3 regions of the Allobosea sp. 10L417 genome follow, and region 3 is predicted to be linked to each of the others. Evidence: predicted binding sites of a transcription regulator. Region 3 holds the regulator's gene; each other region holds the start of a gene.

Region 1 (10,023 bases), on a different contig from region 3:
AGCGCACCTTCCTCACCGCCCTGCGCGCAGCGCGCAACTGGGACATCGTCAATGGCCGCCTCGTCATCAAGGGCGCGGCCGGCGAGTTGACCCTCAGCCGCTCGCTCTGATCGCTTCAGCTTCGACCGGATGTTTCGGCGCCGGCTGCCTCAGGCAGCCGGCGTTTTTTCCATCGGTGTGGGGGTGAAGGTGTCGTCCGCGTTGGGTTCCATGGTGACGATGACGTCGTGCATGGAGCGCAGCGTCGTCCGGTGGCCGATCGAGACGATACGGGTCTGCGGGAGCTCCCGGTCGATCGTGGCGTAGATCTCGCCCTCCAGCTTCTCGTCGAGCGAGGCGGTGGCCTCGTCGAGAAAGAGCCAGTCCGGCTTGCTCAGCAGCGCCCGCGCAACGGCCAGCCGCTGCTGCTCACCGCCCGAAAGCCGCTGCCCCCAGAGATCGATTTCGTCGAGCTTGTCGGCGAGATGGCCGAGCTTGACCTTCTCCATTGCGGCGCGGATCGCGGCGTCGTCATAGGCGCCTTCCTTGGCGGGATAGGCCAGCGCGGCTCGCAGCGATCCTTGCGGCAGATAAGGGCGCTGCGGCAGCAGCATGATCTGCGCGTCGGGCGGAATCCCGACCTTGCCGTCGCCGAAGGGCCAGATGCCGGCAATGGCGCGGAACAGCGTCGACTTGCCCGAGCCGGACGGGCCGATCAGCAGGGTCGAGCGCGCCTTGCCGAAATCGAGCGCGCCGAGCTTCACGATCGGCTTGCCGTTCGGCAGCAGCAGCGTCGCGTTGCGGATGTGCAGGCCCTTGTCGCGCGAAGTCTCGCGGCTGAGCGCTTCCTCGCTGATCGGGCCGTGCTGCGCGTCGGCGATCGCTGTCTCGAACGAGGTCAGACGGTTGATCGAGGCGAGATAGGAAGCGATCGAGGAATAGCTGTTGATGATGAAGGAGAGCGCGGTCTGCACCCGGTCGAAGGCGCCGGCCACCTGCATCATGATGCCAAGCGTGATCGTGCCCGCGAAGTAGTAGGGGGCAAGGATGATGTAGGGCAGAACGACGCTGAGCTGATTATAGGACCATGTAAAGCTGTTTAGCTTCAACCGGCGCCAGACTAGTCGGTAGAAGTTCTCGACGATATCGCGGAAGCGCTGTGCTAGATGTGCGCGCTCCGTCGGCTCTCCGACCATCAGCGCGATCTGCTCTGAATATTCGCGCAGGCGCGCCAGGGAAAAGCGGAAATTCGCCTCGCGCTTCTCCTGCTCGAATTCGAGCCGGATCAGCGGGCGGCCGATGAGGTGGGTCAACCAGGTGGCCGCCGCGGCATAGAAGAACGCCACCCAGAAGATATAGCCCGGCACCGCGAAGGAGGTTCCCGGCAGGGTGAATGCGACGGGGATGTTCCAGAGGATGATCGAGAACGAGACCAGCGTCGAAACCTGCGAGAGCAGGGGCAGCGCGAAATTATAGGTCTGGTTGACGAAGGCGCGGGTGTCTTCGGCGATGCGCTGGTCGGGATTGTCGACGCTTCCGGCGAGCGCGATCCGGTAATGAGTGGCATGGTCGAGCCACCGCTGGGTGTACTCGTTCGCCATGAACTGCCGCCAGCGGATCAGGATCGTATAATTGGCGAAAAGTTCGATCAGGTTGGAAATAACAAGCAAGCCGGCCCAGACGCAGAAGACGTAGAAGAGCTGGTACCAGAACGCCGCCGCGTCCTTGTTCTGCAATGCGTCGTACATGTCGCGATTGAAAAAGGAGAGGCGAAGCGATGCGCCGACCTGCGCCTGGTTTATCACAATCAGCAAGACGAGCAGCGAAACAGCCAGGGCTCCGAGTCGAATTCTGAACGGCCCGATTGGCCAGAGATTGGCTGTTGTGATCTCATTAGATTCGAAATAGGGCGAGGCGAGCCGGGCGATGCGCGCGATCACCGGCACGAAGGAGATCGCGTAGATCAGGATGGCGAAGACGCCCACGGTGGTCGGCAGGCTGGACGGCACCGGCGGAATCTGCAGCGCCGGGGGCCACCAATCGATCTGTGCCAGCACCGCCGCCGCGCCGAACAACACATACTCGATCGCGAAGACGCCAGAGAATATGCGCAGGAAGAACGGAAGGGTCGGTGAGCGGAAGGTTACCGCTGCCAGAAGCAGGCCGACGACGCCCATGCCGATCAGCCCGGCCGAGCCGGCCTGCTGGCCGACGACCAGGGTGACAGCCGCCAACACGGCGACGAGGATGCTCAACAGACGCATGGGCAGGGATCCTGGCGGGAAACAGTGGGCTCCACGATTCGGACCATGTCGCAGCGGATGGGGCCTTTCAATGGCGATGCGCCCGAATGAGCAAATTGTCATCTGGTGGAGAGGCGGCGGCGAGGCTGAGACAGGCCGCCGCGCCATCAAGCAAAACGCCCCGGAACGAGCTTGGCTCGCCCGGGGCGGAAGGCAAAACCTAGCGGAACAGCGGCCCGCTAGCTGCAAGCATCACTGGGCGGCGACGATCTTGCCGGCATCCCATTTGTACATCGAGAAGCTCGGCGAACTCAGGTCGCCGGTCTTGCCGTAGGTCAGCGTGCCGATGGCCGTCTTGACGGGCGTGCCCGCCTGCAAGGCCTTGGCGGCGCCGCTTGCGTCGCCCGGCTTGCCGGCCTTCTCGATGGCGGCCTTGAGCACCTCGACCGCGGCATAGGCGTTGAGCGTGAAGGCCTCCGGCGGAATGCCCTTCTCCTTCAGCGCGGCGACCGCCTGGGCCGAGTCCGGGTTCTTCAGCGCGTCGGTGGCGTTGGTGAAGAGCGTGCCCGTGGCGTGATCGCCGCCGATCGCCGCGAACTCCGTGTTGGAGAGACCCTCGCCGCCGATGATCGTGGCCTTGACGCCGGCATCGGCGAGCTGGCGCGAGAGCAGGCCACCCTCGGGGTGGTAGCCACCGAAATAGATCAGATCGACATTGGCGGCCTTGAGGCGCGTCACGACGGCCGAGAGATCCTTGTCGCCGGGGTTGACGGTCAGCGCGACGACTTCCTTGAGCCCGCCGGCATTGATGCCCTTCTGGAAGGCGTCGGCGAGGCCCTTTCCGTAAGTGCCCTTGTCGTGGACGATCGCGATCTTCTTGTCCTTCAGGTTCTTCAGGACATAGGCGGCGGCGATCTCCGCCTGCTGGTCGTCACGGCCACAGGTCCGGAAGACATTGGTCAGGCCGCGCGTGGTCAGGGCCGGCGAGGTTGCGGTCGGCGTCACCATCAGCACGCCGCTTTCGGAGAGCACGTCGGAAACCGCCATGGCGACGCCCGAGGTCACCGGACCCACCACGAACTTGACCTTCTCGCCGACGAGGAGGTTGGCGGATGAGACGCCCTGCTTGGGATCGCCGGCATCGTCGGCGAGCTTCAGCACGAGCTTCTCGCCGAGCACGCCACCATTCTTGTTGATGACGTCGACGGCGGTCTGGGCACCGTTCTTCACCTGATCGCCATAGGCGGCGACAGGGCCGGTCAGCGGCGCGATGAGGCCGATCGTGATGTCGGCCTGGGCGGCCTGGGCCGAGAGGAACAGCGTAGCGGCCAGCGCGACGCCGGAGAGGAAGTGGGACTTTTTCATCTGCATCTCCCTACGACATGCAATTTATGCGCGCGATCCCGCCGGGGATCGCTTGTCGCCTGTATAGGCCAGGGGCGACCCGAGGGACACTGCCCGCATTTTCATCAGGCACGGCGACAAACGCATGGCAATGCCATGGCGGGCTTGGGGAGCTTGCGGGTGGCTCGGAAAGGCCTCAGCCGCTCCGCGCCTTGCGCTGAGCCTCCAGCTCTTCGGTGACGGCGATGACGTCAAGATAATCCTCATGGCGCGCGGGCGCATAGCGCGAGACATGGCCGTCGGTGAAGGTCTTCCAGACGTCCGGAGCGGCCTCTTTCATCGCGCTCATCGCGGCGACGAAGTCGTCCTTGAGACCCTGCGGCAGGTTGGCGCGCGTCGAAAACGGGCTGGAGGGGATCAGTGGCGAGGTCCAGAGCACGCGGGTCGAGCCGGCCTGGATCATGCCGCGTTGGGCGAGGCGCTGGGCGACGCCGGACTCGGTATTGACCTGATAGGTCGCGACGACGTCGAACTGGCCCCGCACCAGCGCCAATACGGAGTTGTCGTGCCCGCCGGAAAAGACCGTGCCGCTGAAATGAGCTTTCGGGTCGAAACCTTGCTTGCGCAGAAAATAGGCGGGGAAGGCGTATCCGGAGGTCGAGTTCGGATCGGCGAAGGCCATGACCTTGCCCTTGAGATCGGCAAGGTTCTGGTAGGGGCTCTCCGCGCGGACCAGCAGCACCGAATAGTACCCCTCCTGCCCGTGGTTATCGACATCGCGGAGCAGCGGCTGGAGCTTGTCGCCCAGCACGCGGCGCCCGAGCGCGTAGACCGCGGGCCCGAACCGGGCGAAGTCGACCTGATCGGCCCGCATCGCCTCGACAAGACCGGCATAGTCCGAAACTCGGAAGAACCGCACGGGCACGCCGAGACGCTGCGATAGGTAGTCGACCATCGGCTGGGTGCGGGCGACGGCACCCGCTTCGTTCTCGGCGGAAGAGACGCCGAAGCGCACCTCCTTGATGCTCTGTCGCCAGTCCGGCGCCTGCGCGAAAGCAGGGACGGCGGTCGTGGCGGCAAGGCCGGCGAGGACTGAGCGGCGTGTCGGCATGATGCCTCCCAGGGTACGCGAATGAATTGACCGCGGTTGGGTGCATGCATCAGGCGACGGCTGGATGGCGGGTGGATGACGGCGCCGTGAAACGCAGAAGGCCCGGCTTGCGCCGGGCCTTCCGTGGTCTCGCCGGGAGCGGTGGATCAGAAGTCCATGCCGCCACCGAAACCGGGCGTGCCCGGTTTCGGCAGTCAAAGCGCTTGAGCGCCTGGACTTCCTCAGAAGTCCATGCCGCCCATGCCGCCGCCGCCCATCGGGGGCATCGGGGCGTCCTTCTTCGGCAGGTCGGCGACCATCGCCTCGGTGGTGATCAGCAGGCCCGCGATCGAAGCCGCGTCCTGGATCGCCGTGCGCACGACCTTGGTCGGGTCGATGATGCCAGCCTTGACCAGATCGCCGTACTCGCCGGTCTGGGCGTTGTAGCCGTAGGAGTAGTCCTTCGACTCGAGCAGCTTGCCGATCACGACCGCGCCGTCATCGCCGGCGTTGTCGACGATCTGGCGGGCCGGAGCGGCGATCGCCTTGCGGACGATCTCGACGCCGGTCTTCTGGTCGTCGTTCTGGGTCTTGATGCCCTTGACCGAGGACAGGGCGCGCAGGAGCGCAACGCCACCGCCGGGAAGGATGCCTTCTTCGACCGCAGCGCGGGTCGCGTTCAGAGCATCGTCGACGCGGTCCTTCTTCTCCTTGACCTCGACCTCGGTCGCGCCGCCGACGCGGATGACCGCGACGCCGCCGGCGAGCTTGGCCAGACGCTCCTGGAGCTTCTCACGGTCGTAGTCCGAGGAGGTCTCCTCGATCTGGGCCTTGATCTGGCCGACGCGAGCCTCGATGTCCTTCTTCTTGCCGGCGCCGTCGATGATCGTGGTGTTCTCCTTCTCGATGCGCACGCGCTTGGCGCGGCCGAGCATGTTGAGCGTCACGGTCTCGAGCTTGATGCCGAGGTCTTCCGAGATCATCTGGCCGGCGGTCAGGATCGAGATGTCCTCGAGCATGGCCTTGCGGCGATCACCGAAGCCCGGAGCCTTGACGGCCGCGACCTTCAGGCCGCCACGGAGCTTGTTGACGACGAGCGTGGCCAGAGCCTCGCCCTCGACGTCCTCGGCGATGATGAGGAGCGGCTTGCCGGTCTGAACGACGGCCTCGAGGATCGGCAGCATCGCCTGGAGCGAGGACAGCTTCTTCTCGAAGACGAGGATGTAGGGGTCGTCGAGCTCGGCGACCATCTTCTCGGAGTTGGTGATGAAGTACGGCGAGAGGTAGCCACGGTCGAACTGCATGCCCTCGACGACGTCGAGCTCGGTCTCGGCGGTCTTGGCTTCCTCGACGGTGATGACACCCTCGTTGCCGACCTTCTGCATGGCCTTCGAGATCATCTCGCCGACCGACGAGTCGCCGTTGGCCGAGATGGTGCCGACCTGCGCGACTTCCGCGTTCGAGGTGACCTTCTTCGAGTTCTTCTTGAGATCGGCGACGATGGCCTCGACAGCGAGGTCGATGCCGCGCTTCAGGTCCATCGGGTTCATGCCGGCCGCAACCGACTTGGCGCCTTCACGGACGATCGCCTGGGCGAGAACGGTGGCGGTGGTGGTGCCGTCGCCGGCATGGTCGTTCTGGCGCGAAGCGACTTCGCGGACCATCTGGGCGCCCATGTTCTCGAACTTGTCGGAAAGCTCGATCTCCTTGGCGACGGTGACGCCGTCCTTGGTGATGCGCGGAGCGCCGAACGACTTCTCGATCACGACGTTGCGGCCCTTCGGACCCAGCGTGACCTTCACGGCATTGGCGAGGACATCCACGCCGCGCAGCATCTTGTCGCGGGCTTCAGTGCCGAATTTGACGTCTTTGGCAGCCATGAGAGCTACTCCTTGGACTGAAATTGAAAAGTTGAGAAAGCGGTCAGGCGGCTATCAGCCGACGACGCCCATGATGTCGGATTCCTTCATGATCAGGAGGTCCTGACCATCGATCTTGACCTCGGTGCCCGACCACTTGCCGAACAGGACGCGGTCGCCCTTCTTGACGTCGAGGGCAACGAGCTTGCCGGCCTCGTCACGCGCGCCGGAGCCGACGGCGATGACCTCGCCCTCCTGGGGCTTTTCCTTGGCGGTCTCGGGGATGATGATGCCGCCCTTGGTCTTCTCTTCGCTGTCAAGGCGGCGGACCACGACGCGGTCATGCAACGGACGGAACTTCATGGTTCTGTCTTCCTCTCGGTCTTATTCGGTTCGGGCGCCGCTGATGGACACCCGGGGGAGGCTGTTAGCAGTCAGCGAATGAGAGTGCTAACAGATGGCGGGGAGATAGGCTCGGGGTCCCGGAGAGTCAAGGAAGCCTGCGACAACAAAGTGAACGTCGCCGGATGCGGCACCGCAGCCCTTCGCCTTCCAGCTGCCGCACGCGCTAGAACACGCTAAGATGGCTGAATGACGACACTCCCTCCCCCGCCTGCGCCCGATCCGCGCCTCGACGATATCGCCCGATCCTGCGTGGCGCTGCATGTCCGGATGACGGCCCGCGCCGTCACCCGTGCCTATGACGAGGCAATGCGGCCGAGCGGGTTGAAGATCACCCAGTTCGTGCTGCTCTCGGCGCTGAGCACCGGACATTGGAAGTCGATCACCGAGCTGGCCGAGCGCTTTGCCCTGGAGCGGACGTCGCTGACCCGCAATCTCCAGCTCCTTGCCGCCGAGGGCATGGTCGAGCCGGTCGACTGCCGCGGTCGTGCCGCTGTCTATGCGGTGACGCAGAAGGGCAGGGCGGCGATCGAGGCTGCCATCCCCTTCTGGCGGTCGGCGCAGGACAAGATCGAAGGCGGCTTCGGCGAGGAGCGCTGGCGCGAGACCCGCGACGGGCTGAAGGCGCTGCGCCGCGCCGCGCGCGATCCGCGTTGAGATATCGAGGCTCCTTCCGCACGATTCCCGTTGGCTCTGTTGACGCATTCAACGTGCTTTCTCTATCGTGCAGATACACGAATTGAGGGGTGGTCATGGATCGAACGTTCGGAGTGGTGTCCCGCGAGGTGCTGGTCGCGGGCGATGGCCTGAGCTTCCTGCGCGGCATCATCGACGGCAGGCACCCGGCCCCGCCCTTCGCCGGGACCATGGATTTCGATCTGGTGGAGGCGGATGAAGGGCGGGTCGTCTTTGTCGGCAGGCCGTCCCCGCGCTTCTTCAACCCGCTCGGTACGATCCATGGCGGCTGGACCGCGACGATCCTCGATTCCGCCATGGCCTGCGCCGCCCATTCCACGCTCAAGCCGGGCGAGGGTTACACCACGCTCGAGATGAAGCTGAACTATGTCCGGCCGGTGATGCCGGATTCCGGCACGGTGCGCTGCGAAGGCAGGCTGATCCATCGTGGCGGTTCCGTCATCACGACGGAAGGCAATCTGCGCGACGAGCGCGGCAAGTTGCTCGCGCACGGCACCGAAACCTGCATGGTGTTTCCGGCGAAAGCTAGCGCCGGCTGACCGCGCCGGCGCCGGCCACGATCAGGAGCGCTCCGAGATAGGTCGTGTAGAGCGGCACCTCGCCGAAGAGGAAGAAGCCGAGCAGGCTCGCCCAGATCAGGGCGGTATATTCGATGGCCGCCAGCCGGGACGCCGCAGCCTTGGCATAGGCCGAGGTAAGCGTGAGATGGCCCGCGACGCCCAGCGCACCGGCGAAGAGATAGATCGCGAGATCCGCCAATGTCATCGGCACGAAGGCGAGGAATGCCGGGACGGCGAGGCACAGCGCCGGCCCGATATTCTGGAAGGCGACGATGACCGTGGGGTGCTCCCGGACCGCGATGCGCCGCAGCAGGATCAGGTTGAAGGCGTAGCTCACCGCCGAGAACAGCGCCGTGGCGACGCCGAGGCTGGCGCCGCTGACATGGCCCTGCAACCGCGGCCAGACCATGACCAGCATGCCGGCGAGGCCGAAGGCGAGCGCCTGCAGCACGCGCCGGTCGATCGTCTCCTTGAGGAGCAGGCCGCCGAGCACCGCGACGAAGACAGGGGCAAGGAACGACAGCGTCAGTGCTTCGGCGAGCGGCAGCACCGAGACCGAATAGAAGAAGCTGCCAGCCGTCAGCACGACGAGCGGGACGCGCGCGACATTGCCGATGATGCTGTCGCGGGTCGGGCGGGCCGGGCGGGCGAGCGCGAGGACGGCGAGCGCGCAGAGGCCGCCCATCAGGAAGCGCATGAACAGCGCGACGATGAAAGGATGCTGCTGCATCTGGCCCTTGATCACCGCATCCATGGCGGTGAGGAGGGCGATGCCGAGCGCAGCGCGCAGGGCGATGGACAAGGTCATGCCGGCGGCGCGGCAAGCGGCTTGCGGAAATGGTATTCCCAGCTCGCGGAGACGTCAGCCAGATAGCGCTCGCCCGGCCAGCGCACGAAACCGAGCTTTTCGTAGAAGCGGTGGCCACGCGCGAAGCGGCTGTCGGACCATAGCATCATCTCGCTGAAGCTGCCGGCCTCGGCGAAGCGCAGCGCCTCGTCGAAGAGCGCCTGCGCCAGGCCCGAACCGCGAAAGGCCGGATCGGCATAGACCTTGGTGATCTCGATTGCGTTCTGCTCCGGCAGCGGCGTGACGCCGAGCGAGCCGGCGATGCCGCCATGGGGCGAATCCGCGATCCAGAGTTTTCCGCCTTTGGCTGCGAAGTGGCTGGCCGGGCGACGCAGTTCGGGAAACTCGGACCATTCGAAATGGCAATTCGGATATTCGGCGAAGCTCGCGGCGATGAGCCTGGCGAGCGGTTCGGAATCAGAATCGCGGGCGTCGCGGATCGGCGGTAGCAAGGCAGTCATGGCGATTGACTTAGAGCATCGGATTGTTCCGAGAAACCCGATTCCACTTTTCGATCCGATGGCCTAGAGGCTGTTAGGGACCATGGCAGGTTTCCTGCGCTTGCCGGTGTCAAAAGACCCTTGCCGCACGGGCGCCGCGACCGAGACAACATGACCGTTCTTCTGCCCTTCATCGTCAATGCCGGGCTGAACTTCGTCCTCGGGTTGCTCGTCGCCCTGTTCCTGGGGCCCGAGGCGTTCGGCCTTTATGCCATCGGCGCCGCGATCGTCGTGCTCATCAACACGGCACTGCTCGACTGGCTGAAGCTCTCGGTCGTCCGCTTCTATTCGGCGCAGAGCTGCGAAAGCGACCCCGGCATCCGCGCGACGCTCGATCTGCTCTTCGCCGGCATCGGCCTTTCCCTTTGCGCGCTCCTGGCGGCGGCGCTGCTCGCCGGAATCGACACGGGCCTGCCGATGACCCTGCTCGCCGTGGCCGTTGCCGGCGGCGTCGGCGCCGGCTGGTTCGACTATCACGGTGCCATCGCCCGCTCGCGCTTCCT
Region 2 (10,023 bases), on a different contig from region 3:
TAGACGTTCGAAGGCCCGGTTGACGTAGAGAAGCGGTCCGTTCCCCCCGGAAACCCGGGCGATCGCCACACCGTCGGAGAATTCCTCGACGAGCGGCGGCAGAATCGAGCGGAGCAGCGCGTCCGAGCCGAGATCCCCATTCCCAGCGCAGGGTCCCGGCGCGAACTTCATGAACTCCAACGGCTTCAGTCCCTTGAACTCCTTCATACCCAAGCAATGGCGCTGTTGCCCGTAGCCGGGCAATCCGCGGGCACGGCGGTTTCGAGACAACCGTCAGCCGATTTCGGACATAGTGGGTCTCGACCCGTCTCCAGATGTCCGGAACCGATCGCGGTAGTCCGAGGGCATCGCTCCGAGATGCGCAAGAAAGGCGCGACGCATCGCCCGCGCCGAGCCGAAACCGCATTTCGCGGCGATAGAATCGATCGATAATCGGCTGCCTTCGAGCAGAAAGCGCGCGACATCGATCCGTGTGAGATCGACATACTCGGCCGGCGAGGTTCCCACTTCCTGGGTGAAGACCCGCGTGAAGTTGCGCGGGCTCATTGCCGCGATCTTCGCCAAGGCGTTGACGGACAGATCAGCAGCCGGGTGGTTCAGGATGTACTGCAGGACCTTGTAGAGGCGACTGCGGTCGACACCTTGCGCCGCCAGATGCATGCTGAATTGAGACTGATCCCCCGGCCTCTTCAGAAACACAACCAGACGGCGGGCGACATAAAGCGCAACGTCCCGGCCAAGATCCTCTTCGACGAGCGAAAGGCCGAGATCGATCGCCGCGCTCGATCCGGCGGACGTGACCATGGGGCCATCCCGGATGAAGACCCGGTCTCCGTCCACCTTCGCTTCTGGGAAGCGTTGGGCGAGGAGAGGCGCATACTGCCAGTGCGTTGCGACGTGGCGTCCGCCGAGAAGTCCTGCGTCACCAAGCAGGAAAGCTCCCGTGCAGACCGAGCCGTAACGTCGCGTCTGCGGGGCTGCGCGTGAGAGCCAGTCGATCATGCCCTTGCCGGGGGCATTGGGTATGCCCACGCTTCCAGCCACAAGAAGGGTGTCGGGATCCTTCGGACACATAAGGTAGTCTGAGTCGGGCAAAACTCTCAGTCCCGACCCGCAGCGGAGCGGGCGGTTTTCTTCCGCAACGATACCGACCTCGTAGAAACCTTCGGCAACACGCGCGTTCGCTTCGGCAAACACGTCCATCAAGCCCGCGAGTTCCAGCGAGTGAACGTCGGAAGGCGCGAAGATGATGACCCGCACGTGGATATTCCTCGAGAAGCGCTGACTGGGATATGGCGATATGCCAGCCCGCAGCAGCCAGTCGGTCTACGTGGTGGCTTCTGACGCATGCTGCGATGGCGCCGGCCAATTCCGGCTAAGCGGGGCTGCTCAAGAAAATCAGAGGCCCCCCCGCGATTGACACTCACGTACGCAGGTGATCATCCTCTTGCCGTCATGCTGTCATCCTCTCAGGAATTGTCGCTTTCGGCAAACTTGGAATGGTGGCTTTGCTGCGGCTGTGAAATCCTGATTCAGTCGTCCTAACGGAGGGCGGCGCGACGAGGGGCGAGCGGCGGGTGGCGCAAGAAGCTCTGTTTTACGCCGCGTGAGCATTGGGTGCGCGCTATCGATCGCTTCGTCGAACTTTCGGAGATTCGCGCGCATCTGCGCCCGTTCTACAGCGAGATGGGCCGGCCTTCGGTCGATCCCGAGCCGATGATCCGGATGCTGCTCATCGGCACTGCTTCGGGATCCGCTCGGAGCGTCGGCTCTGTGACGAGGTCCATCTGAACCTGGCCTATCGCTGGTTTTGGCGACTTGGGCTGGAGGGCGATGTTCCCGACCACTCGAACTTTCTCGAAGAACCGGCATGGCCGCTTTCGTGAGAACGATCTCCTAAACGAGCTGTTCGAGAAGACCGTCCCGCGCTGCATCGCGGAAGGGCTGATCCGAAGTTCCGCGCTCCGATCCGCCGGCGCAATGGACGGTTCGCCTATGCACCAACTATCTGATCGATCTCGACCATGCCGTCATCGTCGATGTCGAGGCTAAGTCGCTACGAGCTCCCAAGGAGCGACGTCCGAGGGAGGGAGCAGATGATGGCGCCGATTCCGTAGCATGCCGCTGCCCAATGTCGGCCGACTGCGCTTTCAACTAGCCAATTTTGCGCCCAGCTGACCCCATCGAGTGCCAAAGAGTACGCAGAGAACGCAGGCACCCAACGGCATCAACCGCTCATGACAAAGCTGCCAGACCTTGACCCGTTAGAGAACGGTATCGGCGCATGGCGTACACAAACCGGCGGGCGCCTGCGGAGACCCAGCTTACGAAGAGCCCGGCCTCGCTAAAGCGAGGTCGGGCCCTTAATCAGGCGTGGCCGCGCGAGCCTTCCCTCCGGCTGCCGGCGAATGCGGCGACGTCGGGCGCGAGAAGCTCGTGCTTTTCCGCCCATGACGCGAACAAGCCGCGCGCCGTATCCGGTTCGATCTCGCCGCGGATCGCCGCCAGGCAAGCCTTCAGCGCAAAGCCGTGGACCGCATCTCGCCTGCTGATCGGCAAGTCGGCCAGGAACATGTAGGCCTCCATCGCAGAGGCGATTGCCGCCGGATACCCGAGCCCGGTCAGGATCACGACCGGCCTCTCGAAGTCGTCTGATGTCATCATGCAGTCCTCCCCGAACGAGGAGCGATTGCCAACGTTGCCATAGCCATATCCTCCTGGAAGCAACATGGATCCGGTTTGGTTGATTGCCGCCCGCATCGAGCCGATTGTCATGATCGGCGGCTCCCTGATTCTGGTGAGGGTTTTGCTCAGATCAAGCCCTTGCAGCGATCGATCGGGACGAAGCGCAACTCGTCGCTACTGGAGCCGGAATTCGCCGCTCACCGCACTGAGGTCGGCCGGGCCGATCAGGTCCTTGTGCGCGACGGTGATGCGGAACAGCTTGCCGTCGAGCTTGGTCTGCCAGAAGGCGAGGAACTTGTTGAGCTCGGGGAAGCGCGGGGCGAGGTCGTAGTCCTGCCAGATGTACTCCTGCAGGATCGAAGGGTGGTCGGGCAAGCGGTATAGGATCCCGGCGGTGGTCAATCCGTAGCCGGCGATCTGGCGGGCGAAGTCTGTCGAAACCATTCCTTTCAGCTCCCAGGTTTCACTGTCCCGATGGCAGCGCGTTTCCAACGCCTTGGCAAGCCAAAAAGTTGCGTTTGCGCTGCCTTTTCAGCCTGTTAGCACTCAATCAAAAAAAGTGCTGCCGGCCTCTTGAAGGCAAAAATCGGGCAACCCAAATCATCGCGCGGGCACGGCGCCTCAGGGGCGCGCGGAACCTCGCCGCGAGACCCGAACAGGGCCGACCCGCTTTGACATGTGACCGACATGGAAACCGGAGGAACTCATGAAGTTTCGGCCACTGCATGACCGCGTCGTCGTGAAGCGCATCGACGCCGAGGAGAAGACCAAGGGCGGGATCATCATCCCCGACACCGCCAAGGAGAAGCCGCAGGAGGGCGAGGTCGTCGCCGTCGGCGCCGGCGCACGCGACGAGACCGGCAAGCTCGTGCCGCCCGACGTCAAGGTCGGCGACCGCGTGCTCTTCGGCAAATGGAGCGGCACCGAGGTCAAGATCGATGGCCAGGACCTTCTGATCATGAAGGAATCCGACATCATGGGCGTCGTCGAGACGACTGCCGCCCTCAAGAAGGCCGCCTGACGGGGCCTCATCCCCATCATCAACCTGAAACCTCAAGTCTGAAGGAGTGAGGAATCATGGCTGCGAAGGACGTGAAGTTTTCGCAGGACGCGCGCGAGCGGATGCTGCGCGGCGTCGACACGCTGGCGAATGCCGTGAAGGTCACGCTGGGTCCCAAGGGCCGCAACGTCGTGATCGAGAAGTCGTTCGGGGCGCCTCGGATCACAAAGGACGGCGTCACCGTCGCCAAGGAGATCGAGCTTTCCGACAAGTTCGAAAACATGGGCGCCCAGATGGTCCGCGAGGTGGCATCGAAGCAGAACGACGCGGCTGGCGACGGCACGACGACGGCGACCGTGCTCGCCCAGGCGATCGTTCGCGAAGGCGCCAAGGCGGTGGCCGCCGGCATCAATCCGATGGACCTGAAGCGCGGCATCGATTTAGCCGTCGAAGCGATTACGAAGTCGCTCGGCGAGCACTCGAAGACCATCACCGGTTCGGAGGAGGTCGCGCAGGTCGGTACCATCTCCGCCAATGGCGACCGGACGATCGGCGAGATGATCGCCGAGGCGATGAAGAAGGTCGGCAGCGAGGGTGTCATCACCGTCGAGGAAGCCAAGACAGCCGAGACCGAGCTCGACGTCGTCGAAGGCATGCAGTTCGATCGCGGCTATCTCTCGCCTTACTTCGTGACCAACACGGAGAAGATGGTCGCGGAACTGGAAGACCCCTTCATCCTGATCCACGAGAAGAAGCTCTCGGGACTCCAGACGATGCTGCCGCTACTGGAAGCGGTGGTGCAGACTGGCAAGCCGCTGCTGATCGTGGCGGAGGATGTCGAGGGCGAGGCCCTGGCCACGCTCGTCGTCAACAAGCTCCGCGGCGGCCTCAAGATCGCTGCCGTCAAGGCTCCGGGTTTCGGCGACCGCCGCAAGGCCATGCTGGAGGACATCGCGATCCTGACCGGCGGCACCGCGATCAGCGAGGATCTCGGCGTCAAGCTGGAGACCGTCACACTCGACATGCTCGGCCGGGCCAAGAAGGTCCGCATCGAGAAGGAGAACACGACCATCGTTGACGGGGCCGGCGCGAAGGTCGAGATCGACGCCCGCGTAGCCCAGATCAAGGCCCAGATCGAGGATACCACCTCGGACTACGACCGCGAAAAGCTGCAGGAGCGTCTGGCCAAGCTCGCCGGCGGCGTCGCGGTGATCCGCGTCGGCGGCGCGACCGAGGTCGAGGTCAAGGAGAAGAAGGATCGCGTCGACGATGCCCTGAACGCGACCCGCGCTGCGGTGGAAGAAGGCATTCTGCCCGGCGGCGGCGTCGCGCTCCTGCGCGCGGTCAAGGCGCTCGAAGGTGTCGTGCCCAGCAATGAAGACCAGAAGACCGGCATCGAGATCGTCCGCAAGGCGATCACTGCCCCGGCCCGCCAGATCGTCGAGAATGCCGGCGGGGATGGCGCGGTCGTGGTCGGCAAGCTGCTGGAGTCTACGGATTACGCCTGGGGCTACGATGCCCAGACCGGCGAATATGGCGATCTGGTCAAAGCCGGCATCATCGACCCGACCAAGGTCGTGCGCACGGCGATCCAGGATGCGGCATCGGTCGCGGGCTTGCTGATCACCACCGAGGCGATGATCGCCGAGGCGCCGAAGAAGGATCCGGCGCCGGCCATGCCCGCCGGTGGCATGGACTATTGAGCATGGAGGGCGCCGCTTCGGCGGCGCCCTCTTCCAGCGCCGCGATCTCCCGGCACGCCGAGGCAAAGCCATGCCCTTTTCAACGTTGACCGATCCCGTCGATCTGGCCCGTGCCGAGGCCGCACTCGAAAAGGCATGGGCCGAACTCAAGCCGTCGCTTCCGGAAGGCTCTCGCGAACACGAGCGAAACAACCTCGCATATATCGTTGCTTCGCTGGTTCCTCTGGCGCTCGACGAGGATGATCTCGCAGAGCGTGCGATCGATCGGTTTCGCGAGAAAGCCTAGTCGAGAGCCCCCCGGGAAAGCCCCTGCATTCGTCTCAATCGCATCTGGCATCCGACATGACCGACGGCCCGCAGCAACCTAAGGACATCGCCCCTTCCGACCACTTCAAGGCTCTCATCACCAACGCCGAAAGCGCGACATATGGATTGAAGGATAACCTCTTGGCCGTCATGACACGGGATGGATCGGCAAGTTGGCAGACCGTCGCCGCCCATGTCGAGGCCCAATTGCCCGGCGCGGGCGAGTTCGCGACCGCGCGGTTGAACGCCATACTTGCTCTGATCAGGACGCTTTCCAACCGACAAGCGTCGGGGAGCCGATGAGTTCCGCTCCCAATCGTCGCCCCGACCGGCTAGCTTGCCGCGTTTCCGCGGGATATCGCTCTCTGCCAGGAACTCCCTGCCGCCCCGTCTCTTCGAGAAACCCCGATGACAACGACCGCCACCACAGCCGAGCATCGCAGCTTCGAAGCCGACGTCTCTCGCCTGCTCCATATGATGGTGCATTCGGTCTATTCCGACCGGGACGTTTTCCTGCGCGAGCTGATCTCGAACGCAGCCGACGCTTGCGAGAAGCTGCGCTACGAAGCGATCGGCAAGCCCGAGCTTCTGGGAGAAGAGCCTAAGCTTGCGATCACCATCTCGGCCGAACCGGAGGCCGGCAAGCTGACCATTGCCGACAACGGCATCGGCATGAGCCATGACGAGATGATCGAGGCCCTCGGCACGATCGCCCGTTCCGGCACGCGTAGCTTCATGGAGCGGGTCGCGACCGCCGATGGCAAGGACGGCGCGCAGCTCATCGGCCAGTTCGGCGTCGGCTTCTATTCCGCCTTCATGGTCGCCGCGAAGGTCGAGGTCGTCAGCCGCCGGGCCGACAGCGCCGAAGCCTGGACTTGGTCCTCGGACGGCAAGGGCGAGTTCACGGTGGCGCCAGCGGCGCTGGACGAGGCTCCGTCTCGCGGGACGCGCGTGACGCTTCACCTGATGGAGGATGCCAAGTCCTATGCCGAGCGCTGGACGCTGGAGCGCATCGTCAAAGAACAGTCCGGCCATGTGCCCATCCCGATTTCACTCATTACGGAGCCGGGAGCAGACGCCGTCGCCCTCTCCGACGGGGCCGCGCTTTGGACCAAGCCCAAGAGCGAGATCACCAAGGACGAATACGCCGATTTCTACCGCAGCGTTGCGGGGCAATATGACGAGCCGGCCGCTACGATCCATTTTCGCGCTGAAGGCCTGCACGAATATACAGCGCTGGCCTTCGTCCCGGGTGCGCGCCCCTTCGACCTCTTCGACGCCGACCGCAAGGGGCGGATCAAGCTCTATGTGAAGCGCGTCTTCATCACGGACGAGGCCGAACTCCTGCCGCGCTACCTGCGCTTCGTACGCGGCATCGTCGACACCGCCGACCTGCCGCTCAACGTCTCCCGCGAGATGATCCAGGACAGCCCGCTGCTCGGCGCGATCAAAAAGGGCGTCACCAACCGTGTCCTCTCCGATCTCGCGAAGCTGGCCGAGCAGGATCCGGACACGTTCCGGCTGATCTGGGAAAATTTCGGCGTCGTCATCAAGGAAGGGCTCTATGAGGATTTCGCTCGCCGGGATCAAATTCTAAGCCTCGCGCGCTTCCGCACGACGGCTTCAGGTGAAAGCTGGCGTAGTCTGAAGGACTATGTCGGTGCGCTGAAAGAGAACCAGACGGCGATCTATTACATCGCCGGCGACAATGCCTCCCGGATCGCCAGCTCCCCGCAGCTCGAAGGCTTCCGGGCGCGCGGTATCGAGGTGCTGCTTCTCTCCGATCCGATCGACAGCTTCTGGGCGTCGGCCGCGCCGGATTTCGAAGGCAAGCCGTTCAAGTCGGTGACGCAAGGTGCCGCCGATCTCGGTCTCATCCCGCTGCTCGACGGCGCGGCGCCTCCTTCCGCAGAAACGAACGAGAAGATCACCTCTCTTCTCACGTCGATGAAGGAGATTCTGGCCGAGGAGGTCGCGGATGTCCGATCCTCAGACCGATTGACCGAGAGCGCGGTCTGCCTTGTTGCGTCGGACAAGGGGCCGGATCGCCAATTCGAACGCCTGCTCAGCGCCGCGGGCCGTGTCGAAAGCGCGGCCAAGCCGATCCTCGAGGTCAACCCGCGCCATGCGATGGTCTCGGCCGTCGCGTCTATCGAAGATGGTGCCCTGCGCGCTGACATCGCTCATCTTCTCCTCGACACCGCCCGCGTGCTCGATGGCGAGCCCCCCGCCGATGCGAGCGGTTTCGCCGAACGGGTTGGCAGAGTGGTCGCGAGAGCCACGGCAAAGGCTGAATGATGCAATTTGAGATGAGCGCGGACAGGTCCTACCTACTTTCTTCGGTCTAGCAGCGCGGCGAGCGGGGGAGCTTTCCGCTGCGCTGCTAGCGCGTGCATAGTCCGCTTCCTGGCGCTGAGTTGAAGTCGGCTCTTGGCGCTGAGTGCTGGCTAGCTCCTAGCGGCATTGGCAGTTGCCAGCGAGGATTGGTGGCAGTTGCTCGCTCGTGGTGTCTTTGCTGCAGCTGCGGCGAATGCTGGCCTGCAGAGGAGACCGAAGCAGTCCGTCTTTCCCTGGAAGGAATGACGGATGATTGTCTCGACGAGGATTCGATCATCGACCCGTACGTCTGAGGCGCTTCGGCGTTGCACCGCGACAGCATCGGAAGAGGGGGCGTGCTTAAGTCATGTCGACGCTGCGCCGCTTCCTGACATTGGGCTGCCGCTGGAAAGCGGACGTTAGCCGCGTCGGCAGGCCGCGCGAGTTCGAACTTAAAGTTTCGGATCCAAAGCGTCCCGTAGTCCGTCGCCAATAAAATTGAACGATGTCACCGCGAGCGTGATTGCGGCACCGGGGATGATCGCGAGCCAAGGGGCGCTGGTCAGATAGCTCTGTGCGCTTTCAAGCATGTTACCCCAACTCGGAGTCGGCGGCTGGATGCCGAAGCCCAGAAACGAGATATAGCTCTCGGCAAGGATCGCGTGTGCGACATTCAGCGTGGCTGCAACGACGATGGGCGCCACGGCATTGGGCAGCAACTCCCGCAGCATGATGCGCCGGCTGCTGGCGCCGAAGGAGACGGCAGCCTGGGCGAACTCGCGGGTCTTGAGGGATCGGATCTGAGCCTCGACGACGCGCGCGACCTCCATCCAGGATGTCATGGCGATCAGGAGGACGATTGACGGCACCGAAGGCGAGACCAGCGCCGAAATCGCCAGCAGCAGGAAGATCGATGGAAAGCACAGCATCGCGTCGACGAAGCGCATGAGGACTGCGCCAACGGCCCCCTCATAGAAGCCGGCGACCATTCCGACGACAATGCCGATGCACATTGCGATGAGCATGGCGGAGAAGCCGACCGCGAGCGAGATGCGGCCTGCCATCAGGAGACGGGCGAGAATGTCGCGACCGAGCGGGTCGGTTCCCAGAATGTGCGGACCTGAGAAAGGCACTGCGAAGCGCGAGCGAATGTCGATGAAGGTGTCCGTATAAGGCAGAAGCATGGGACCGAACACGCAGGCGAGCGTCAGCAAGACGATCGTGACGGTACCGAAGACGGCCAGCTTGTGACGACGGAACCGCCGGAAACCAGGGCTGGTCCAGAAACCCGGGGCCGGGCCGAGCGAAACCTCGCTCACGAATGGCGCGCCGCTCATCACCGGCTCCCGGAAATACGGGGGTCAGCGACCCCGTAAAGCAGATCAGCGATCAATGAACCCAGGAGCACCAGAACCGCTGAGAACATCAGAATGCCCATTACGACGGGGTAGTCGCGATAGCTGATGGAATCGAGGAACAGGCGCCCCATGCCAGGCCAGGCGAAGACGGTCTCCGTCACCAGGGCGCCTGATAGCAACGTTGGAACGTGCAGACCGGTGATGGTGATCATCGGGAGCAACGCGTTCCGGAGTGCGTGCCGCACCAGGATCTGACGCTCGGGAACGCCTTTGGCACGAGCCGTGCGGATGTAGTCCTGGTTGACGACATCCAGCATCGAGGAGCGCATGTATCGGCTCCAGACCGCCGTTGAAACCAGGGCCAGCACGATGCAGGGCCCGATCAGGTGATGCAGCTGGTTGAGCAGAGAGCCGTCGCCGACCGTGTAGCGGTTGCCGGCCGGGAGCCAGCCGAGACCGACAGAAAAGACGTAGATCACGACGAGGCCGAACCAGAAGGTCGGGATCGAGAGGGCGACCATCGCCCCGACGGTCGCCATCGCGTCGAACAACGAATAGCGCTTGATCGCTCCAAGGATGCCGACCCAGGCCCCGATCGCCATCGCGAGCAACGTTGACGTCAGCATCAATTCGAGCGTCGCGCCCAGGTGGGAGG
Region 3 (10,023 bases):
GCGCGATCCTGCGAGCGGCTATCTGCGCCGCAATGTCTCGCCGCGCGGCACGGGCTCGGGCTTCGAGATCGTCGAGGTCGAATTACCCGCAGGCGCGGAAGTGCGGCTCGACAGCGCGACCGGCGCTCCGGCGCTCGATCAGCAGGTCTGGGTGCTCCGGGGCCGGCTCGACCTGACGGTCGAAGGCGCCCGCCACGAGCTCGCCGAGGGCGACTGCCTGCAGATGCATCTGCGCGGCGCGATCATCTACCGCAATCCGGGCAGCGCGCCCGCTCGTTACACCGTCATCCTCGCCGCCAGAAGCGGCGCCTTTCCGGGACATACCGCATGAACGCGACCACGCTCACCGTCGCCGTCGAAACGCTCGATGCCGGCGCTATCGAGGCAGCCATTCCCGCGCTTACCGAAATCCTGCGCGACTGCGTCGCCAATGGCGCCTCCGTCGGCTTCATGGATCGGAACACTCTGGCGGATTATGAGCGCTTCTGGCGCGATGTCGCAGCCGGCGTCGCAAGCCGGCAGGTCACCCTGTTCGTTGCACGAACTGCCGGGGGCCTCGTCGGCACGGCGCAATTGCATCTGATCGGCAAGCCGAACCAGCCGCACCGGGCGGAGATCGCCAAGGTGCTGGTGCATTCACGCGCGCGCCGACAAGGCATCGGCGAAGCGCTGATGCGGCATGCCGAGGCGGCGGCGCGGGACATGGGCCGCAATCTGCTCGTGCTCGACACCGACGAACATGGTGCCGCGCGCCGGCTCTACAACCGCCTCGGCTGGACGGAGGTCGGCACCATCCCGCGCTTTGCGCTGATGCCCGGCGGGGCCGATTGCGGATCGACCTTCTTCTACAAGGATTTGCGCTGAGGGGCTCTTGCGAGGTCAGCTCTTGCGGATCCTCCGCAGCACGACGGTCGGACCGGCCTGCTTGCCGGTGCTGCAGGAAACCTCGGCGATGTCAGCGAACTGGCCGGCTTTGAACGTGCAATCCCGCGGGTGGCCGAACATGCGTCTGCCGCTGCAGTGAACAACGAAGGCGTTGACCTTGGCGCTTGCGGTGCCGCCTATCTGGACGCCGCTGCCTGTCAGCATGCATTCGGCATAGCCAACGCGGATCGTTTCCCGCAGCATCACCTCTTGGCCGACGACATCGATCGCCAGGCCGAGATGGCCTTCGCGCTCAACGACGAGAACCCAGTCGCCTTTGAGATCGGAAAGGGCGGGCGCCGCGGCGAGGGGCTCGATCACGGCGAAAACAGCACCGCAGACGGCGATGCCGCGACATGCCACATGCATCGATCTGCCTAGCATCATCCCCTCCAGTGCTCGACCGGCGCAAAGACCGCACGTGACGGTGAGTTCCTCTCGAAGCCCTTGCGGCGGTCGGCGACGCGCTCCTCTGCAATTCCCGCGATACTGCGAAACAGAAACAATCCCGCCCCGACGGCCGCCGCCGGAACGAGGCCAGCGGACCCGAGATATGGCAGGGCGCCGACAGCGAGGTCGCCGAGAGATTTCGCAACATCGCCAGTTCCGGCCCCCGGCATGAAAATGGCTTTGAAAATGCCTTCGACCGACTGACCGATGCCGGGGATCGCTCCCAGCCCGCCGACGACACCGGCTGCGCCGACACCGATCGCGGCCTTGCGGTTGTTGTCGGCGGCCACGATGGCAGGCACGCCATCCTCATACAGATCTCCCGGCGTCGCCTGCGCTCGCGCCCGCGCGATCGGCATCGGCAACCCGCCCGCGAGAGCCAGCAAGGTCGCATCGTCGGGCTGTCCCGTCGCCGACAGGCCATTCTGCATCTGGAAGGCGAAGAGGGCGCCGGAGGTGATTGGACCGAAGAGACCGTCGATCTTGCCCACCGAATAGCCCAGACGGGCAAGGTGCTCCTGCACGCGTTCCATCTCGGTCCGCCCGCGCGTGACCGAAGGGGACAGGACCGTGGCGGCAGCACCGGGCATGCGCAACCGCGCCGCCCAGGCCCCGTAGGCTGTTTCCAGCCGCGTGTCGTAGCGGTTCGCGGCGTAGCCCTTGCCATTATAGCGATACGCGAAACCGGCCCAGTCGCGGCTCCGCAAGGCCCGCGTCATCGCGGGGTTCATCGCGATGAAGCGCAGCATCGCCTCGATCTGCGCGGTCACGCCCGTTGCCATGCTCGCGACCATATCGGTGGCCGAGGCGTAGCCCAGCGCGACCGCGTTGAAGCCCATGATCTGGCCGAGGCCCCAAGACGCCGAGCGATTGGCGAGCTCCTCGTGAATCGCCCGGGCGCGCTGCAGCACACTCAGACGGCCCGCACGCCCCTGATCGGCGTATTGAGAGGCGCGTTGCCAGCTCGGGATGGCGAGACCCTCCGCTTCCGCCCGCGCCAGCAGCGATGGCGCAGCCTCGCGCAGCAGCCGATGGAAGACATGCTTCTCGAACAGGAAGACGGGAGTGGCGCCGTCGGCCTCGAAGGCGCGACCATTGCTCTCGACCTCGACGACGGCGAGAGCTACGGCCGGCTCCAGCCCCTGTGTCTGGGCCAGCCGCGTGATCTCGTTGACGATGTCCTGCGTGAAATCGACCATAGGCTCCCCCCTCGATCAGTAACGCAGATTCGCGCCCGTCCGGTGTTCGTCGACACGCTGGGCGGTGGTCGCCTGAGCATTGCGCCAGAGCATGACGGCAAGCGCGATCAATATGATCCAGACTCCGCCCCTGGCACCCAGAAGGACCGGCAGGATCGTGGGCAGGGAGCTCCCCGCCTCGTCGGCAAGGGCCGCAGGCATGACCCAGTCCGTCACCGAAGAGGATTGCACGACCTGCGTTGCGGCTGCTTCGGCCTTGGTGGCCAACTGACCGGTCTTCTCGAAGAGGCCGGTTCGCGCATCCGTCAGCCCCAATACGCCGAACAGCGCGGTCGCGAGCGCGAGCCAGCGCCCGCGGTCGGTCAGCGCGATCGTCTGCGAGCCCTCCCGCTTCAGCTCCCGCGCCGTCTCGTTGCGCCGCTCCGGCCAGAGCGGCATCGGCTCCCCGTTCTGGAGCTGGAACCAGGTCCAGGCATCGACGATGCCCGTCGGCGGGATGCCGTTGGCCTGCTGGAAGGAGAAGACGGCCGTCATTGTCCGCAGCCCGTAATCGCCATCTTCGGTCCCGGGCGGATAGCCTTGCTTGTTCAGCAGCTTCTGGACGGCCTCGACCTTGTCGATGAAATCTGGATTGACGCCAGGACCGAGGGGCAGAAACTCGGGGAGGCCTTGCCCTCCATCGATCGCGCCGAGCACCCCGCGTTGCTCGTTCTCCAAAGCCTCCGTCGTGATCTGCTCGTCGGGTACGCCGAGCTGCAGAATGTTCGGCAGGAGGCCGCTGGCCGCAACCGGCACCCGCTCGGTTGGCCACCGAAAACCAAGCAGCCTGGACTTCGAATAGCTGGAGACCGTGACGCTGTCCCTCTGATTGCCGCCGAGCACGAACAAGTGCTCGTCATCCTCGCGCAGGAAAAAGCCGACATGCCCGTAAGAGCTGTTCGCCTCGTTGCGCGAGAGCACCACGATGCAGCCTTCGCGTGGCTCTTCGAGCTTCGCACCGAGGTTGAGATAGCTGCGGGCCATCAGCGAGCGGCTCGACGCGTAGCCGGAAAGCACGAGGCAGGCACCGACGAAAGCCGCACACCACGCCTGTTCGTCGCTGCGGACCTGACCGTGCCCCGACAGGCGGAACATCTCCAAGATCCGCGGTTCCGCGGCTGGGCCCTTGTATTCGGAGATGCCTCGGAGGGTGTTCGCAATCAGCAACCAAGGAGACAGCATCATCGCCTCACGCAACCATTGGTTGCATGATCAATGCATATACGCCGCCTCAACGCAATGCCGTAGCGGCAACTGCGTTAATGCGAGAGGCTCCCGAGAGCGCCGGCCACTGCCCGGCGCCTCGTCTCCTCAGCCGTAGGGGAACCTTCCGTCAGCCCTCGGCCTGAGCCGCGCCGCGGATATAGGGCTCGACAGCGCCCTTGAGCGTGATCGTCATCGGGCGGCCGAAGCGGTCCTTGGCGGCGCCGGCCGCGACCTTCACCCAGCCTTCGGAGACGCAATATTCCTCGACATTGGTCTTCTCGACGCCCTTGAAGCGGATCCCGATGTCGCGCGCCAGCACCTCGGCGTCGTAAAACGGGCTGTCCGGGTTGACGGAGAGGCGGTCGGGAAGCTGGTCTGACATGGCTCTGGCCTTGGATGTTCGGGCGCGAACGGGTCGCTTTCGCGCGCAGAGGTAGCCTCATCCGCGCCGGAAGCCAAATCCGTCTTCAAAAGTCAGAGCAGGATCGCGAAAAAACGGTTCTCACTATTTTTGCACCCTGCTCTCGCCTCAACGCTCGCCGTCGAGCAGGCTGCCGACCACCTTGGCGGTGTAGTCGACCATCGGGACGATGCGGGCATAGTTCAGGCGCGTCGGGCCGATGATGCCGACGACGCCGACGATGCGCTGCTCGGCATCGCGGAAGGGCGCCGCCACCATCGAGGAGCCCGACATCGAGAACAGCTTGTTCTCCGAGCCGATGAAGATGCGCACGCCATCGCCGTCCTCCGCCCGCGACAGAAGATCGATCATGTCGGTCTGGGTCTCGAGATCGCCGAAGAGCAGGCGGATGCGCTCGAGATCCTCCTGCGCCTTCAGATCCTCGAGCAGGTTAGCCTGGCCACGGACGATCAGATGGCGGTCGCTGCTCGGGCCCGACGAGGTGGCGATGCCGTTCTCGACGAGGCGCGCAGTCAGCGCATCGAGCTCGCGCTCCATCTGCGAGCGCTGGGTCGCGATCTCGCCCCGCAGCTCGGCGAGCGTCTTGCCGATGATGCGGGCGTTGAGGAAGTTCGCCGCCTCGCTCAGCGCCGAGGCCGGCAGGCCGGGCGGCAACGCCAGCAGGCGGTTCTCGACGGTGCCATCGTCCGCGACCAGAACGACCAGCGCACGGGCGGGATCGAGCCGGACGAACTCGATGTGCTTGAGCCTTGGGTCGGCCTTGGTGGTGACGACGACGCCGGCGCCGCGCGACAGGCCGGAGAGGAGCGCCGAGGCTTCGGTCAGCGTCTGGTCGAGGCTGCGGTTGGTTGCGGCAGCCCTGATCTGCGCCTCGATGCGCTTGCGCTCGTCGGAGGTGAGATTGCCGACCTCCATCATCGCATCGACGAAGAAGCGCAGGCCTCTTTCTGTCGGAAGTCGCCCCGCAGAGGTATGCGGCGCGTAGATCAGCCCGGCCAGCTCCAGATCGGTCATGACGTTGCGCACCGTCGCGGGCGAGAGCGACATCGGCAGCAGGCGGGCAATGTTGCGCGAGCCGACCGGCTCGCCGGTCGCCAGGAAGCCGTCGACGATCTGGCGGAAGATCTCGCGCGAGCGCTGATCGGTCTCGACCAGGCTGCTGATCGTCTCGGGGCGGGGGGTATGGGCGCTCATGAACCTTTACGGGCGAACCGTTCCTCCATCCTATTGTCGTCATACGATGCGCATGGATCAAGGGGCGGAAAGGCTCCTGCCTTGCCGTACCGGGCGGGAGAGCCTAAAAGCCGCCACTTCTCCGCAAGACAGGATCATTTCATGCGACCCTCCAAACGCGCCGCCGACGAGATGCGCAAGGTCACGCTCGAACGCGGCGTGGTGCGCTATGCCGAGGGCTCCTGCATGGTGACGTTCGGCGAGACCAAGGTGCTGTGCGCCGCGACTGTCGAGGAAAAGGGGCCGCCGTGGCTGCGCGGGACCGGCAAGGGTTGGGTCACCGCCGAATATTCGATGCTGCCGCGCGCCACGCATGAGCGCACGCGCCGCGAGGTCACCTCCGGCAAGCCCTCCGGCCGCACGCAGGAGATCCAGCGACTGGTCGGGCGCTCGCTTCGCGCCGTCGTCGACCTGACTGCGATCGGCGAGCGCCAGATCGTCGTCGACTGCGACGTGCTGCAGGCCGATGGCGGCACACGCACTGCCTCGATCACAGGCGCCTGGGTCGCCCTGCACGATGCGCTGAAGTGGATGGAAGGCCGCGGGCTCCTCAAGGGTACCCACCCGCTGAAGGACCATGTCGCCGCCGTCTCCTGCGGCATCGTCGCCGGCAACCCGGTGATCGATCTCGACTATGTCGAGGATTCCGGCGCGCAGACCGATGCGAATTTCGTCATCACCGGCGCAGGCGGCCTCGTCGAGGTGCAGGGCACGGCAGAAGGCGCGCCCTTCTCGGAGGACGAGCTGCTCGCGCTGCTCAAGCTCGCCAAGGGCGGCGTTTCCAAGCTCGTCGCGCTGCAGAAGGCGGCGGTAGCCTGATCGATTGATCGCATAGACAACGAAACAACGCCGTCATTCCGGACTTGGCGAAGCGGAGATCCGGAATCCATCGTAGAGCTTCGGCGCCTTTCGATGGATCCCAGCTCAAGCCCGGGATGACGAGGCGGATACGAGAAAACCGATGTCGAACCACCGCCTCCTCACCGGCAAGGTCGTGATCGCGACCCACAACCAGGGCAAGCTGCGCGAGATGCGCCAGCTATTGGCTCCCTACGGCATTGAGCTCGTCTCGGCCGGAGAGCTCGGCCTGCCCGAGCCGGTCGAGGACGGCACCATGTTCTCGGAGAATGCGGCGATCAAGGCGGTGGCCGCCACCAAAGCGAGCGGGCTACCGGCGCTCTCCGACGACTCGGGCGTTTGCATCGATGCGCTCGACGGTGCGCCCGGCCTGTTCTCGGCCAACTGGGCCGGGCCGGGCAAGGATTTCGCCCCGGCGATCGCACGCGTGCAGATGGAGCTGGCCAAGCGCGGTGCCGCCACGCCCGACAAACGCAGGGCGCATTTCGTCTCGGCGCTGGTCATCGCCTGGCCGGACGGCCATCAGGAATTGTTCGAGGGGCGCGTCTTCGGCACGGTCACTCATGAGGCCCGTGGCGCGGGCGGCTTCGGCTACGACCCGATCTTCCTCCCCGATGGCCAGGGCAAGACTTTCGGCGAGATGACGGCGGACGAGAAGCACGGCATCCCGGCCGATGGCTCGCCCGGCCTGTCGCATCGGGCGCGCGCGTTCCATGTGCTTGCCGCCGCCTGCCTGAGGAAATCGGCGTGAGTGCCGCGGCCGCCCTGTCGGAGCGGCCCACCGCCTCGCATCCGACTGCGGATGCGGGCTTTGCCGTCTATGTGCATTGGCCATTCTGCCTGGCCAAATGCCCCTATTGCGACTTCAACTCGCATGTACGCCTGCAGCCGCCGGATCAGGCCCGGTACATCGCCGCCTTCCACCGCGAGATCGCGCATCGCGCCGCGCTGGCGCCGGGCCGCACGGTCTCCTCGATTTTCTTCGGCGGCGGCACGCCCTCGCTGATGGAGGGCCGCACGGTCGGGGCGATCCTCGACGCGATCGGCGAGCACTGGACGGTCGATCCGAATTGCGAGGTGACGCTGGAGGCGAACCCGACCAGCGTCGAGGCCGGCCGCTTCCGTGACTTCCGGGCGGCAGGCGTCAACCGTGTCTCGCTCGGGGTGCAGGCGCTGAACGATGCCGATCTCAAGGCGCTCGGCCGAATGCATTCGGCCGAGGAAGCGCTCGCGGCCGTCGCTATCGCACGCAAGTATTTCGAGCGCTATTCCTTCGATCTGATCTATGCCCGCTCGCCGGCGCAGACGCCGGCGCTCTGGCGCGCGGAGCTGGAGCTGGCGATCAGCCACGCGGCCGAGCACCTCTCGCTCTACCAGCTCACCATCGAGCCCGGCACCGCCTTCGAGCGGCTGTTCCGGGCCGGCAAGCTCGCCATCCCCGACCATGATGCGGGTGCGGCGCTCTACGAGACAACGCAGGAGATCACGGCCAAGCACGGCCTGCCGGTCTACGAGATCTCCAACCACGCCCGGCCGGGCGCGGAATGCCGCCACAATCTTGTCTACTGGCACTATGGCGAATATGCCGGCGTCGGCCCCGGCGCCCATGGCAGGCTGGTGACGGCGCAAGGGCGGATGGCGCATTCGACCGAGAAGCGGCCGGAAATCTGGCTGGAACGGGTCGAGGCCGAGGGTCAGGCCCTGGTCGAGGACGAGCGCCTGAGCGAGGAATCGCAGGGCGACGAATATCTGCTGATGGGCCTACGTCTGGTCGAAGGTATCGATCCCGCAGTGTTCAAGGCGCTCGCAGGCCGCGAGCTCAATGCCAAGCGCATTGCCAGCCTGATCGAGGAGAAGCTGCTGTTGCACCGGCAAGGCGGCCGGCTCGCGGCGACGCCGGACGGCGCGCTGCTGCTCGACGCGCTGGTGGCCGATCTGGCGGCTTGAGGTTCGCCGTCATTCGCGGGCGTCACCGCCGTCATGCTCGCCCTTGTGGCGAGCATCCAGGTCCTGAGCACGAGCCTCGACCAGCGAAGACGTGGATGGTCGGGACAAGCCCGACCATGACGGGGTACAAGCGCCTGCGGCTTCCGCAGCGCCCCGCTCAGTCCTTCCCCAGCCGCGCGCCCGTCTTCGGGTCGAAGACATGGACCTTGCCGGGATCGACCGTGATCCAGAGCCGGCCCTCCTGAGCAGGAACGTCGCCGGTCGCCGCCTGCATCACGAAGGGCTGGCCGGAGAGCTTGCCGTGGAAGAGCTGGGTCGCGCCGAGTTCCTCGATGAACTCGACATCGAAAGGCAGCGAGCCGGCATCGTCATCGGAGACGATCTCGACATCCTCCGGCCTCAGGCCGACCTCGACCGGCATCTGGGGCGGCAGATCCTCGCGCAGGTCGTGCGCCTGCAACACGGTGTCGCCGAGCGCGACGATGCCGTGGCCGTCGACCACGCCCGGCAGGATGTTCATCGGTGGCGAGCCGATGAAGGTCGCAACGAATTTGCTCGCCGGCTTGCGGTAGACCTCGGCGGGCAGGCCGATCTGCTCGACCTGCCCGGCATTCATCACCACGAGCTTGTCGGAGAGCGTCATCGCCTCGACCTGATCATGCGTGACGTAGATCGCGGTGACGCCGAGTGCCCGCTGCAGCTTCTTGATCTCGACGCGCATCTGGACGCGCAGCTTGGCGTCGAGGTTCGAGAGCGGCTCGTCGAACAGGAAGACCTGCGGCTTGCGCACGATGGCGCGGCCCATGGCGACGCGCTGGCGCTGGCCGCCGGAGAGCTGGCGCGGCCGGCGTTCCAGGAAGGGCTCGATCGCGAGGATGCGGGCCGCCTCCTTCACGCGCTTGTCGATCTCGTCCTTCGGCGTGCCGCGGTTGCGCAGCCCATAGGCCATGTTGTCGTAGATGTTCATATGCGGGTAAAGCGCATAGTTCTGGAACACCATGGCGATGTCGCGGTCGGCCGGCTCGATCTGGTTGACGACGCGCTCGCCGATCGCGACCTCGCCGGACGAGATGGTCTCGAGACCGGCGACCATGCGCAGCAGCGTGGACTTGCCGCAGCCGGAGGGGCCGACGAGCACGCAGAAGCCGCCGTCGGGAATGTCGAAGGAGACGCCCTTCACGGCCTCGACGCCGCCGGCATAGACCTTCTTGACGCTGTTGAGAGTGACCTGGGCCATTCGCGGATTACTTCTCGGTTTCGACCAGGCCCTTCACGAAGAGCCTCTGCATGGCGATGACGACGAGGACGGGCGGCAGCATCGCGAGCATGGCCGTGGCCATGGCGAGCTGCCATTCGGTCAGCGCGTCGGCGGTGACGATCATCTTCTTGATGGCGATGACGATGGTCTGCATCGAGTCCTTGGTCGTCACCAGAAGCGGCCAGAGATACTGGTTCCAGCCATAGATGAACTGGATCACGAACAGCGCCGCGATCGTTGTTATCGAGAGCGGCAGCAGCGTGTCCTTGAAGAACTTGAAGGGGCCGGCACCGTCGATCTTGGAGGCTTCGAGCAGCTCATCCGGGATCGTCATGAAGAACTGGCGGAAGAGCAACGTGCCCGTCGCGGAGGCAATGAGCGGGACGGCGAGACCCTGATAGGTGTCGAGCATCCGCAGGTCCGAGACGATCTTGAACGTCGGGAAGATACGGACCTCGACCGGGAGCATCAGCGTGATGAAGATGATC

What was found. Region 3 encodes HrcA, which represses chaperone genes, less so after heat shock. Its sites were predicted from a motif close to GTTAGCACTCNCNNNNNGNGAGTGCTAAC; they were not measured.
Region 1: the regulator HrcA is predicted to act here: its motif matches at 6,942-6,970, upstream of groES (co-chaperone GroES).
Region 2: the regulator HrcA is predicted to act here: its motif matches at 3,224-3,252, upstream of groES (co-chaperone GroES).

Annotation. Positions count from the first base shown of each region.
Region 1 is NZ_JBFTJP010000002.1:66,761-76,783, forward strand. Features, by position in the region: gene AC1DE3_RS06530 (META domain-containing protein) at 1-110, shown strand, start outside; gene AC1DE3_RS06535 (ABC transporter ATP-binding protein/permease) at 150-2,243, opposite strand; gene AC1DE3_RS06540 (branched-chain amino acid ABC transporter substrate-binding protein) at 2,475-3,587, opposite strand; gene phnD (phosphate/phosphite/phosphonate ABC transporter substrate-binding protein) at 3,763-4,677, opposite strand; gene groL (chaperonin GroEL) at 4,899-6,536, opposite strand; gene groES (co-chaperone GroES) at 6,591-6,878, opposite strand; gene AC1DE3_RS06560 (MarR family winged helix-turn-helix transcriptional regulator) at 7,107-7,574, shown strand; gene AC1DE3_RS06565 (PaaI family thioesterase) at 7,670-8,152, shown strand; gene AC1DE3_RS06570 (DMT family transporter) at 8,139-8,981, opposite strand; gene AC1DE3_RS06575 (GNAT family N-acetyltransferase) at 8,978-9,481, opposite strand; gene AC1DE3_RS06580 (lipopolysaccharide biosynthesis protein) at 9,632-10,023, shown strand, end outside.
Region 2 is NZ_JBFTJP010000012.1:35,275-45,297, reverse strand. Features, by position in the region: gene AC1DE3_RS23975 (putative bifunctional diguanylate cyclase/phosphodiesterase) at 1-207, opposite strand, end outside; gene AC1DE3_RS23970 (GlxA family transcriptional regulator) at 274-1,260, opposite strand; partial or broken gene AC1DE3_RS23965 (transposase) at 1,578-2,047, shown strand; gene AC1DE3_RS23960 (DUF982 domain-containing protein) at 2,368-2,760, opposite strand; gene AC1DE3_RS23955 (usg protein) at 2,860-3,129, opposite strand; gene groES (co-chaperone GroES) at 3,392-3,706, shown strand; gene groL (chaperonin GroEL) at 3,763-5,388, shown strand; gene AC1DE3_RS23940 (hypothetical protein) at 5,474-5,674, shown strand; gene AC1DE3_RS23935 (hypothetical protein) at 5,731-5,997, shown strand; gene htpG (molecular chaperone HtpG) at 6,103-7,992, shown strand; gene AC1DE3_RS23925 (ABC transporter permease) at 8,463-9,347, opposite strand; gene AC1DE3_RS23920 (ABC transporter permease) at 9,347-10,023, opposite strand, start outside.
Region 3 is NZ_JBFTJP010000008.1:127,988-138,010, forward strand. Features, by position in the region: gene AC1DE3_RS19645 (helix-turn-helix domain-containing protein) at 1-331, shown strand, start outside; gene AC1DE3_RS19650 (N-acetyltransferase family protein) at 328-864, shown strand; gene AC1DE3_RS19655 (hypothetical protein) at 880-1,308, opposite strand; gene AC1DE3_RS19660 (N-acetylmuramidase domain-containing protein) at 1,308-2,573, opposite strand; gene AC1DE3_RS19665 (C40 family peptidase) at 2,589-3,797, opposite strand; gene AC1DE3_RS19670 (DUF3297 family protein) at 3,946-4,200, opposite strand; gene hrcA (heat-inducible transcriptional repressor HrcA) at 4,348-5,433, opposite strand; gene rph (ribonuclease PH) at 5,575-6,291, shown strand; gene rdgB (RdgB/HAM1 family non-canonical purine NTP pyrophosphatase) at 6,434-7,081, shown strand; gene hemW (radical SAM family heme chaperone HemW) at 7,072-8,277, shown strand; gene AC1DE3_RS19695 (sn-glycerol-3-phosphate import ATP-binding protein UgpC) at 8,435-9,514, opposite strand; gene ugpE (sn-glycerol-3-phosphate ABC transporter permease UgpE) at 9,522-10,023, opposite strand, start outside.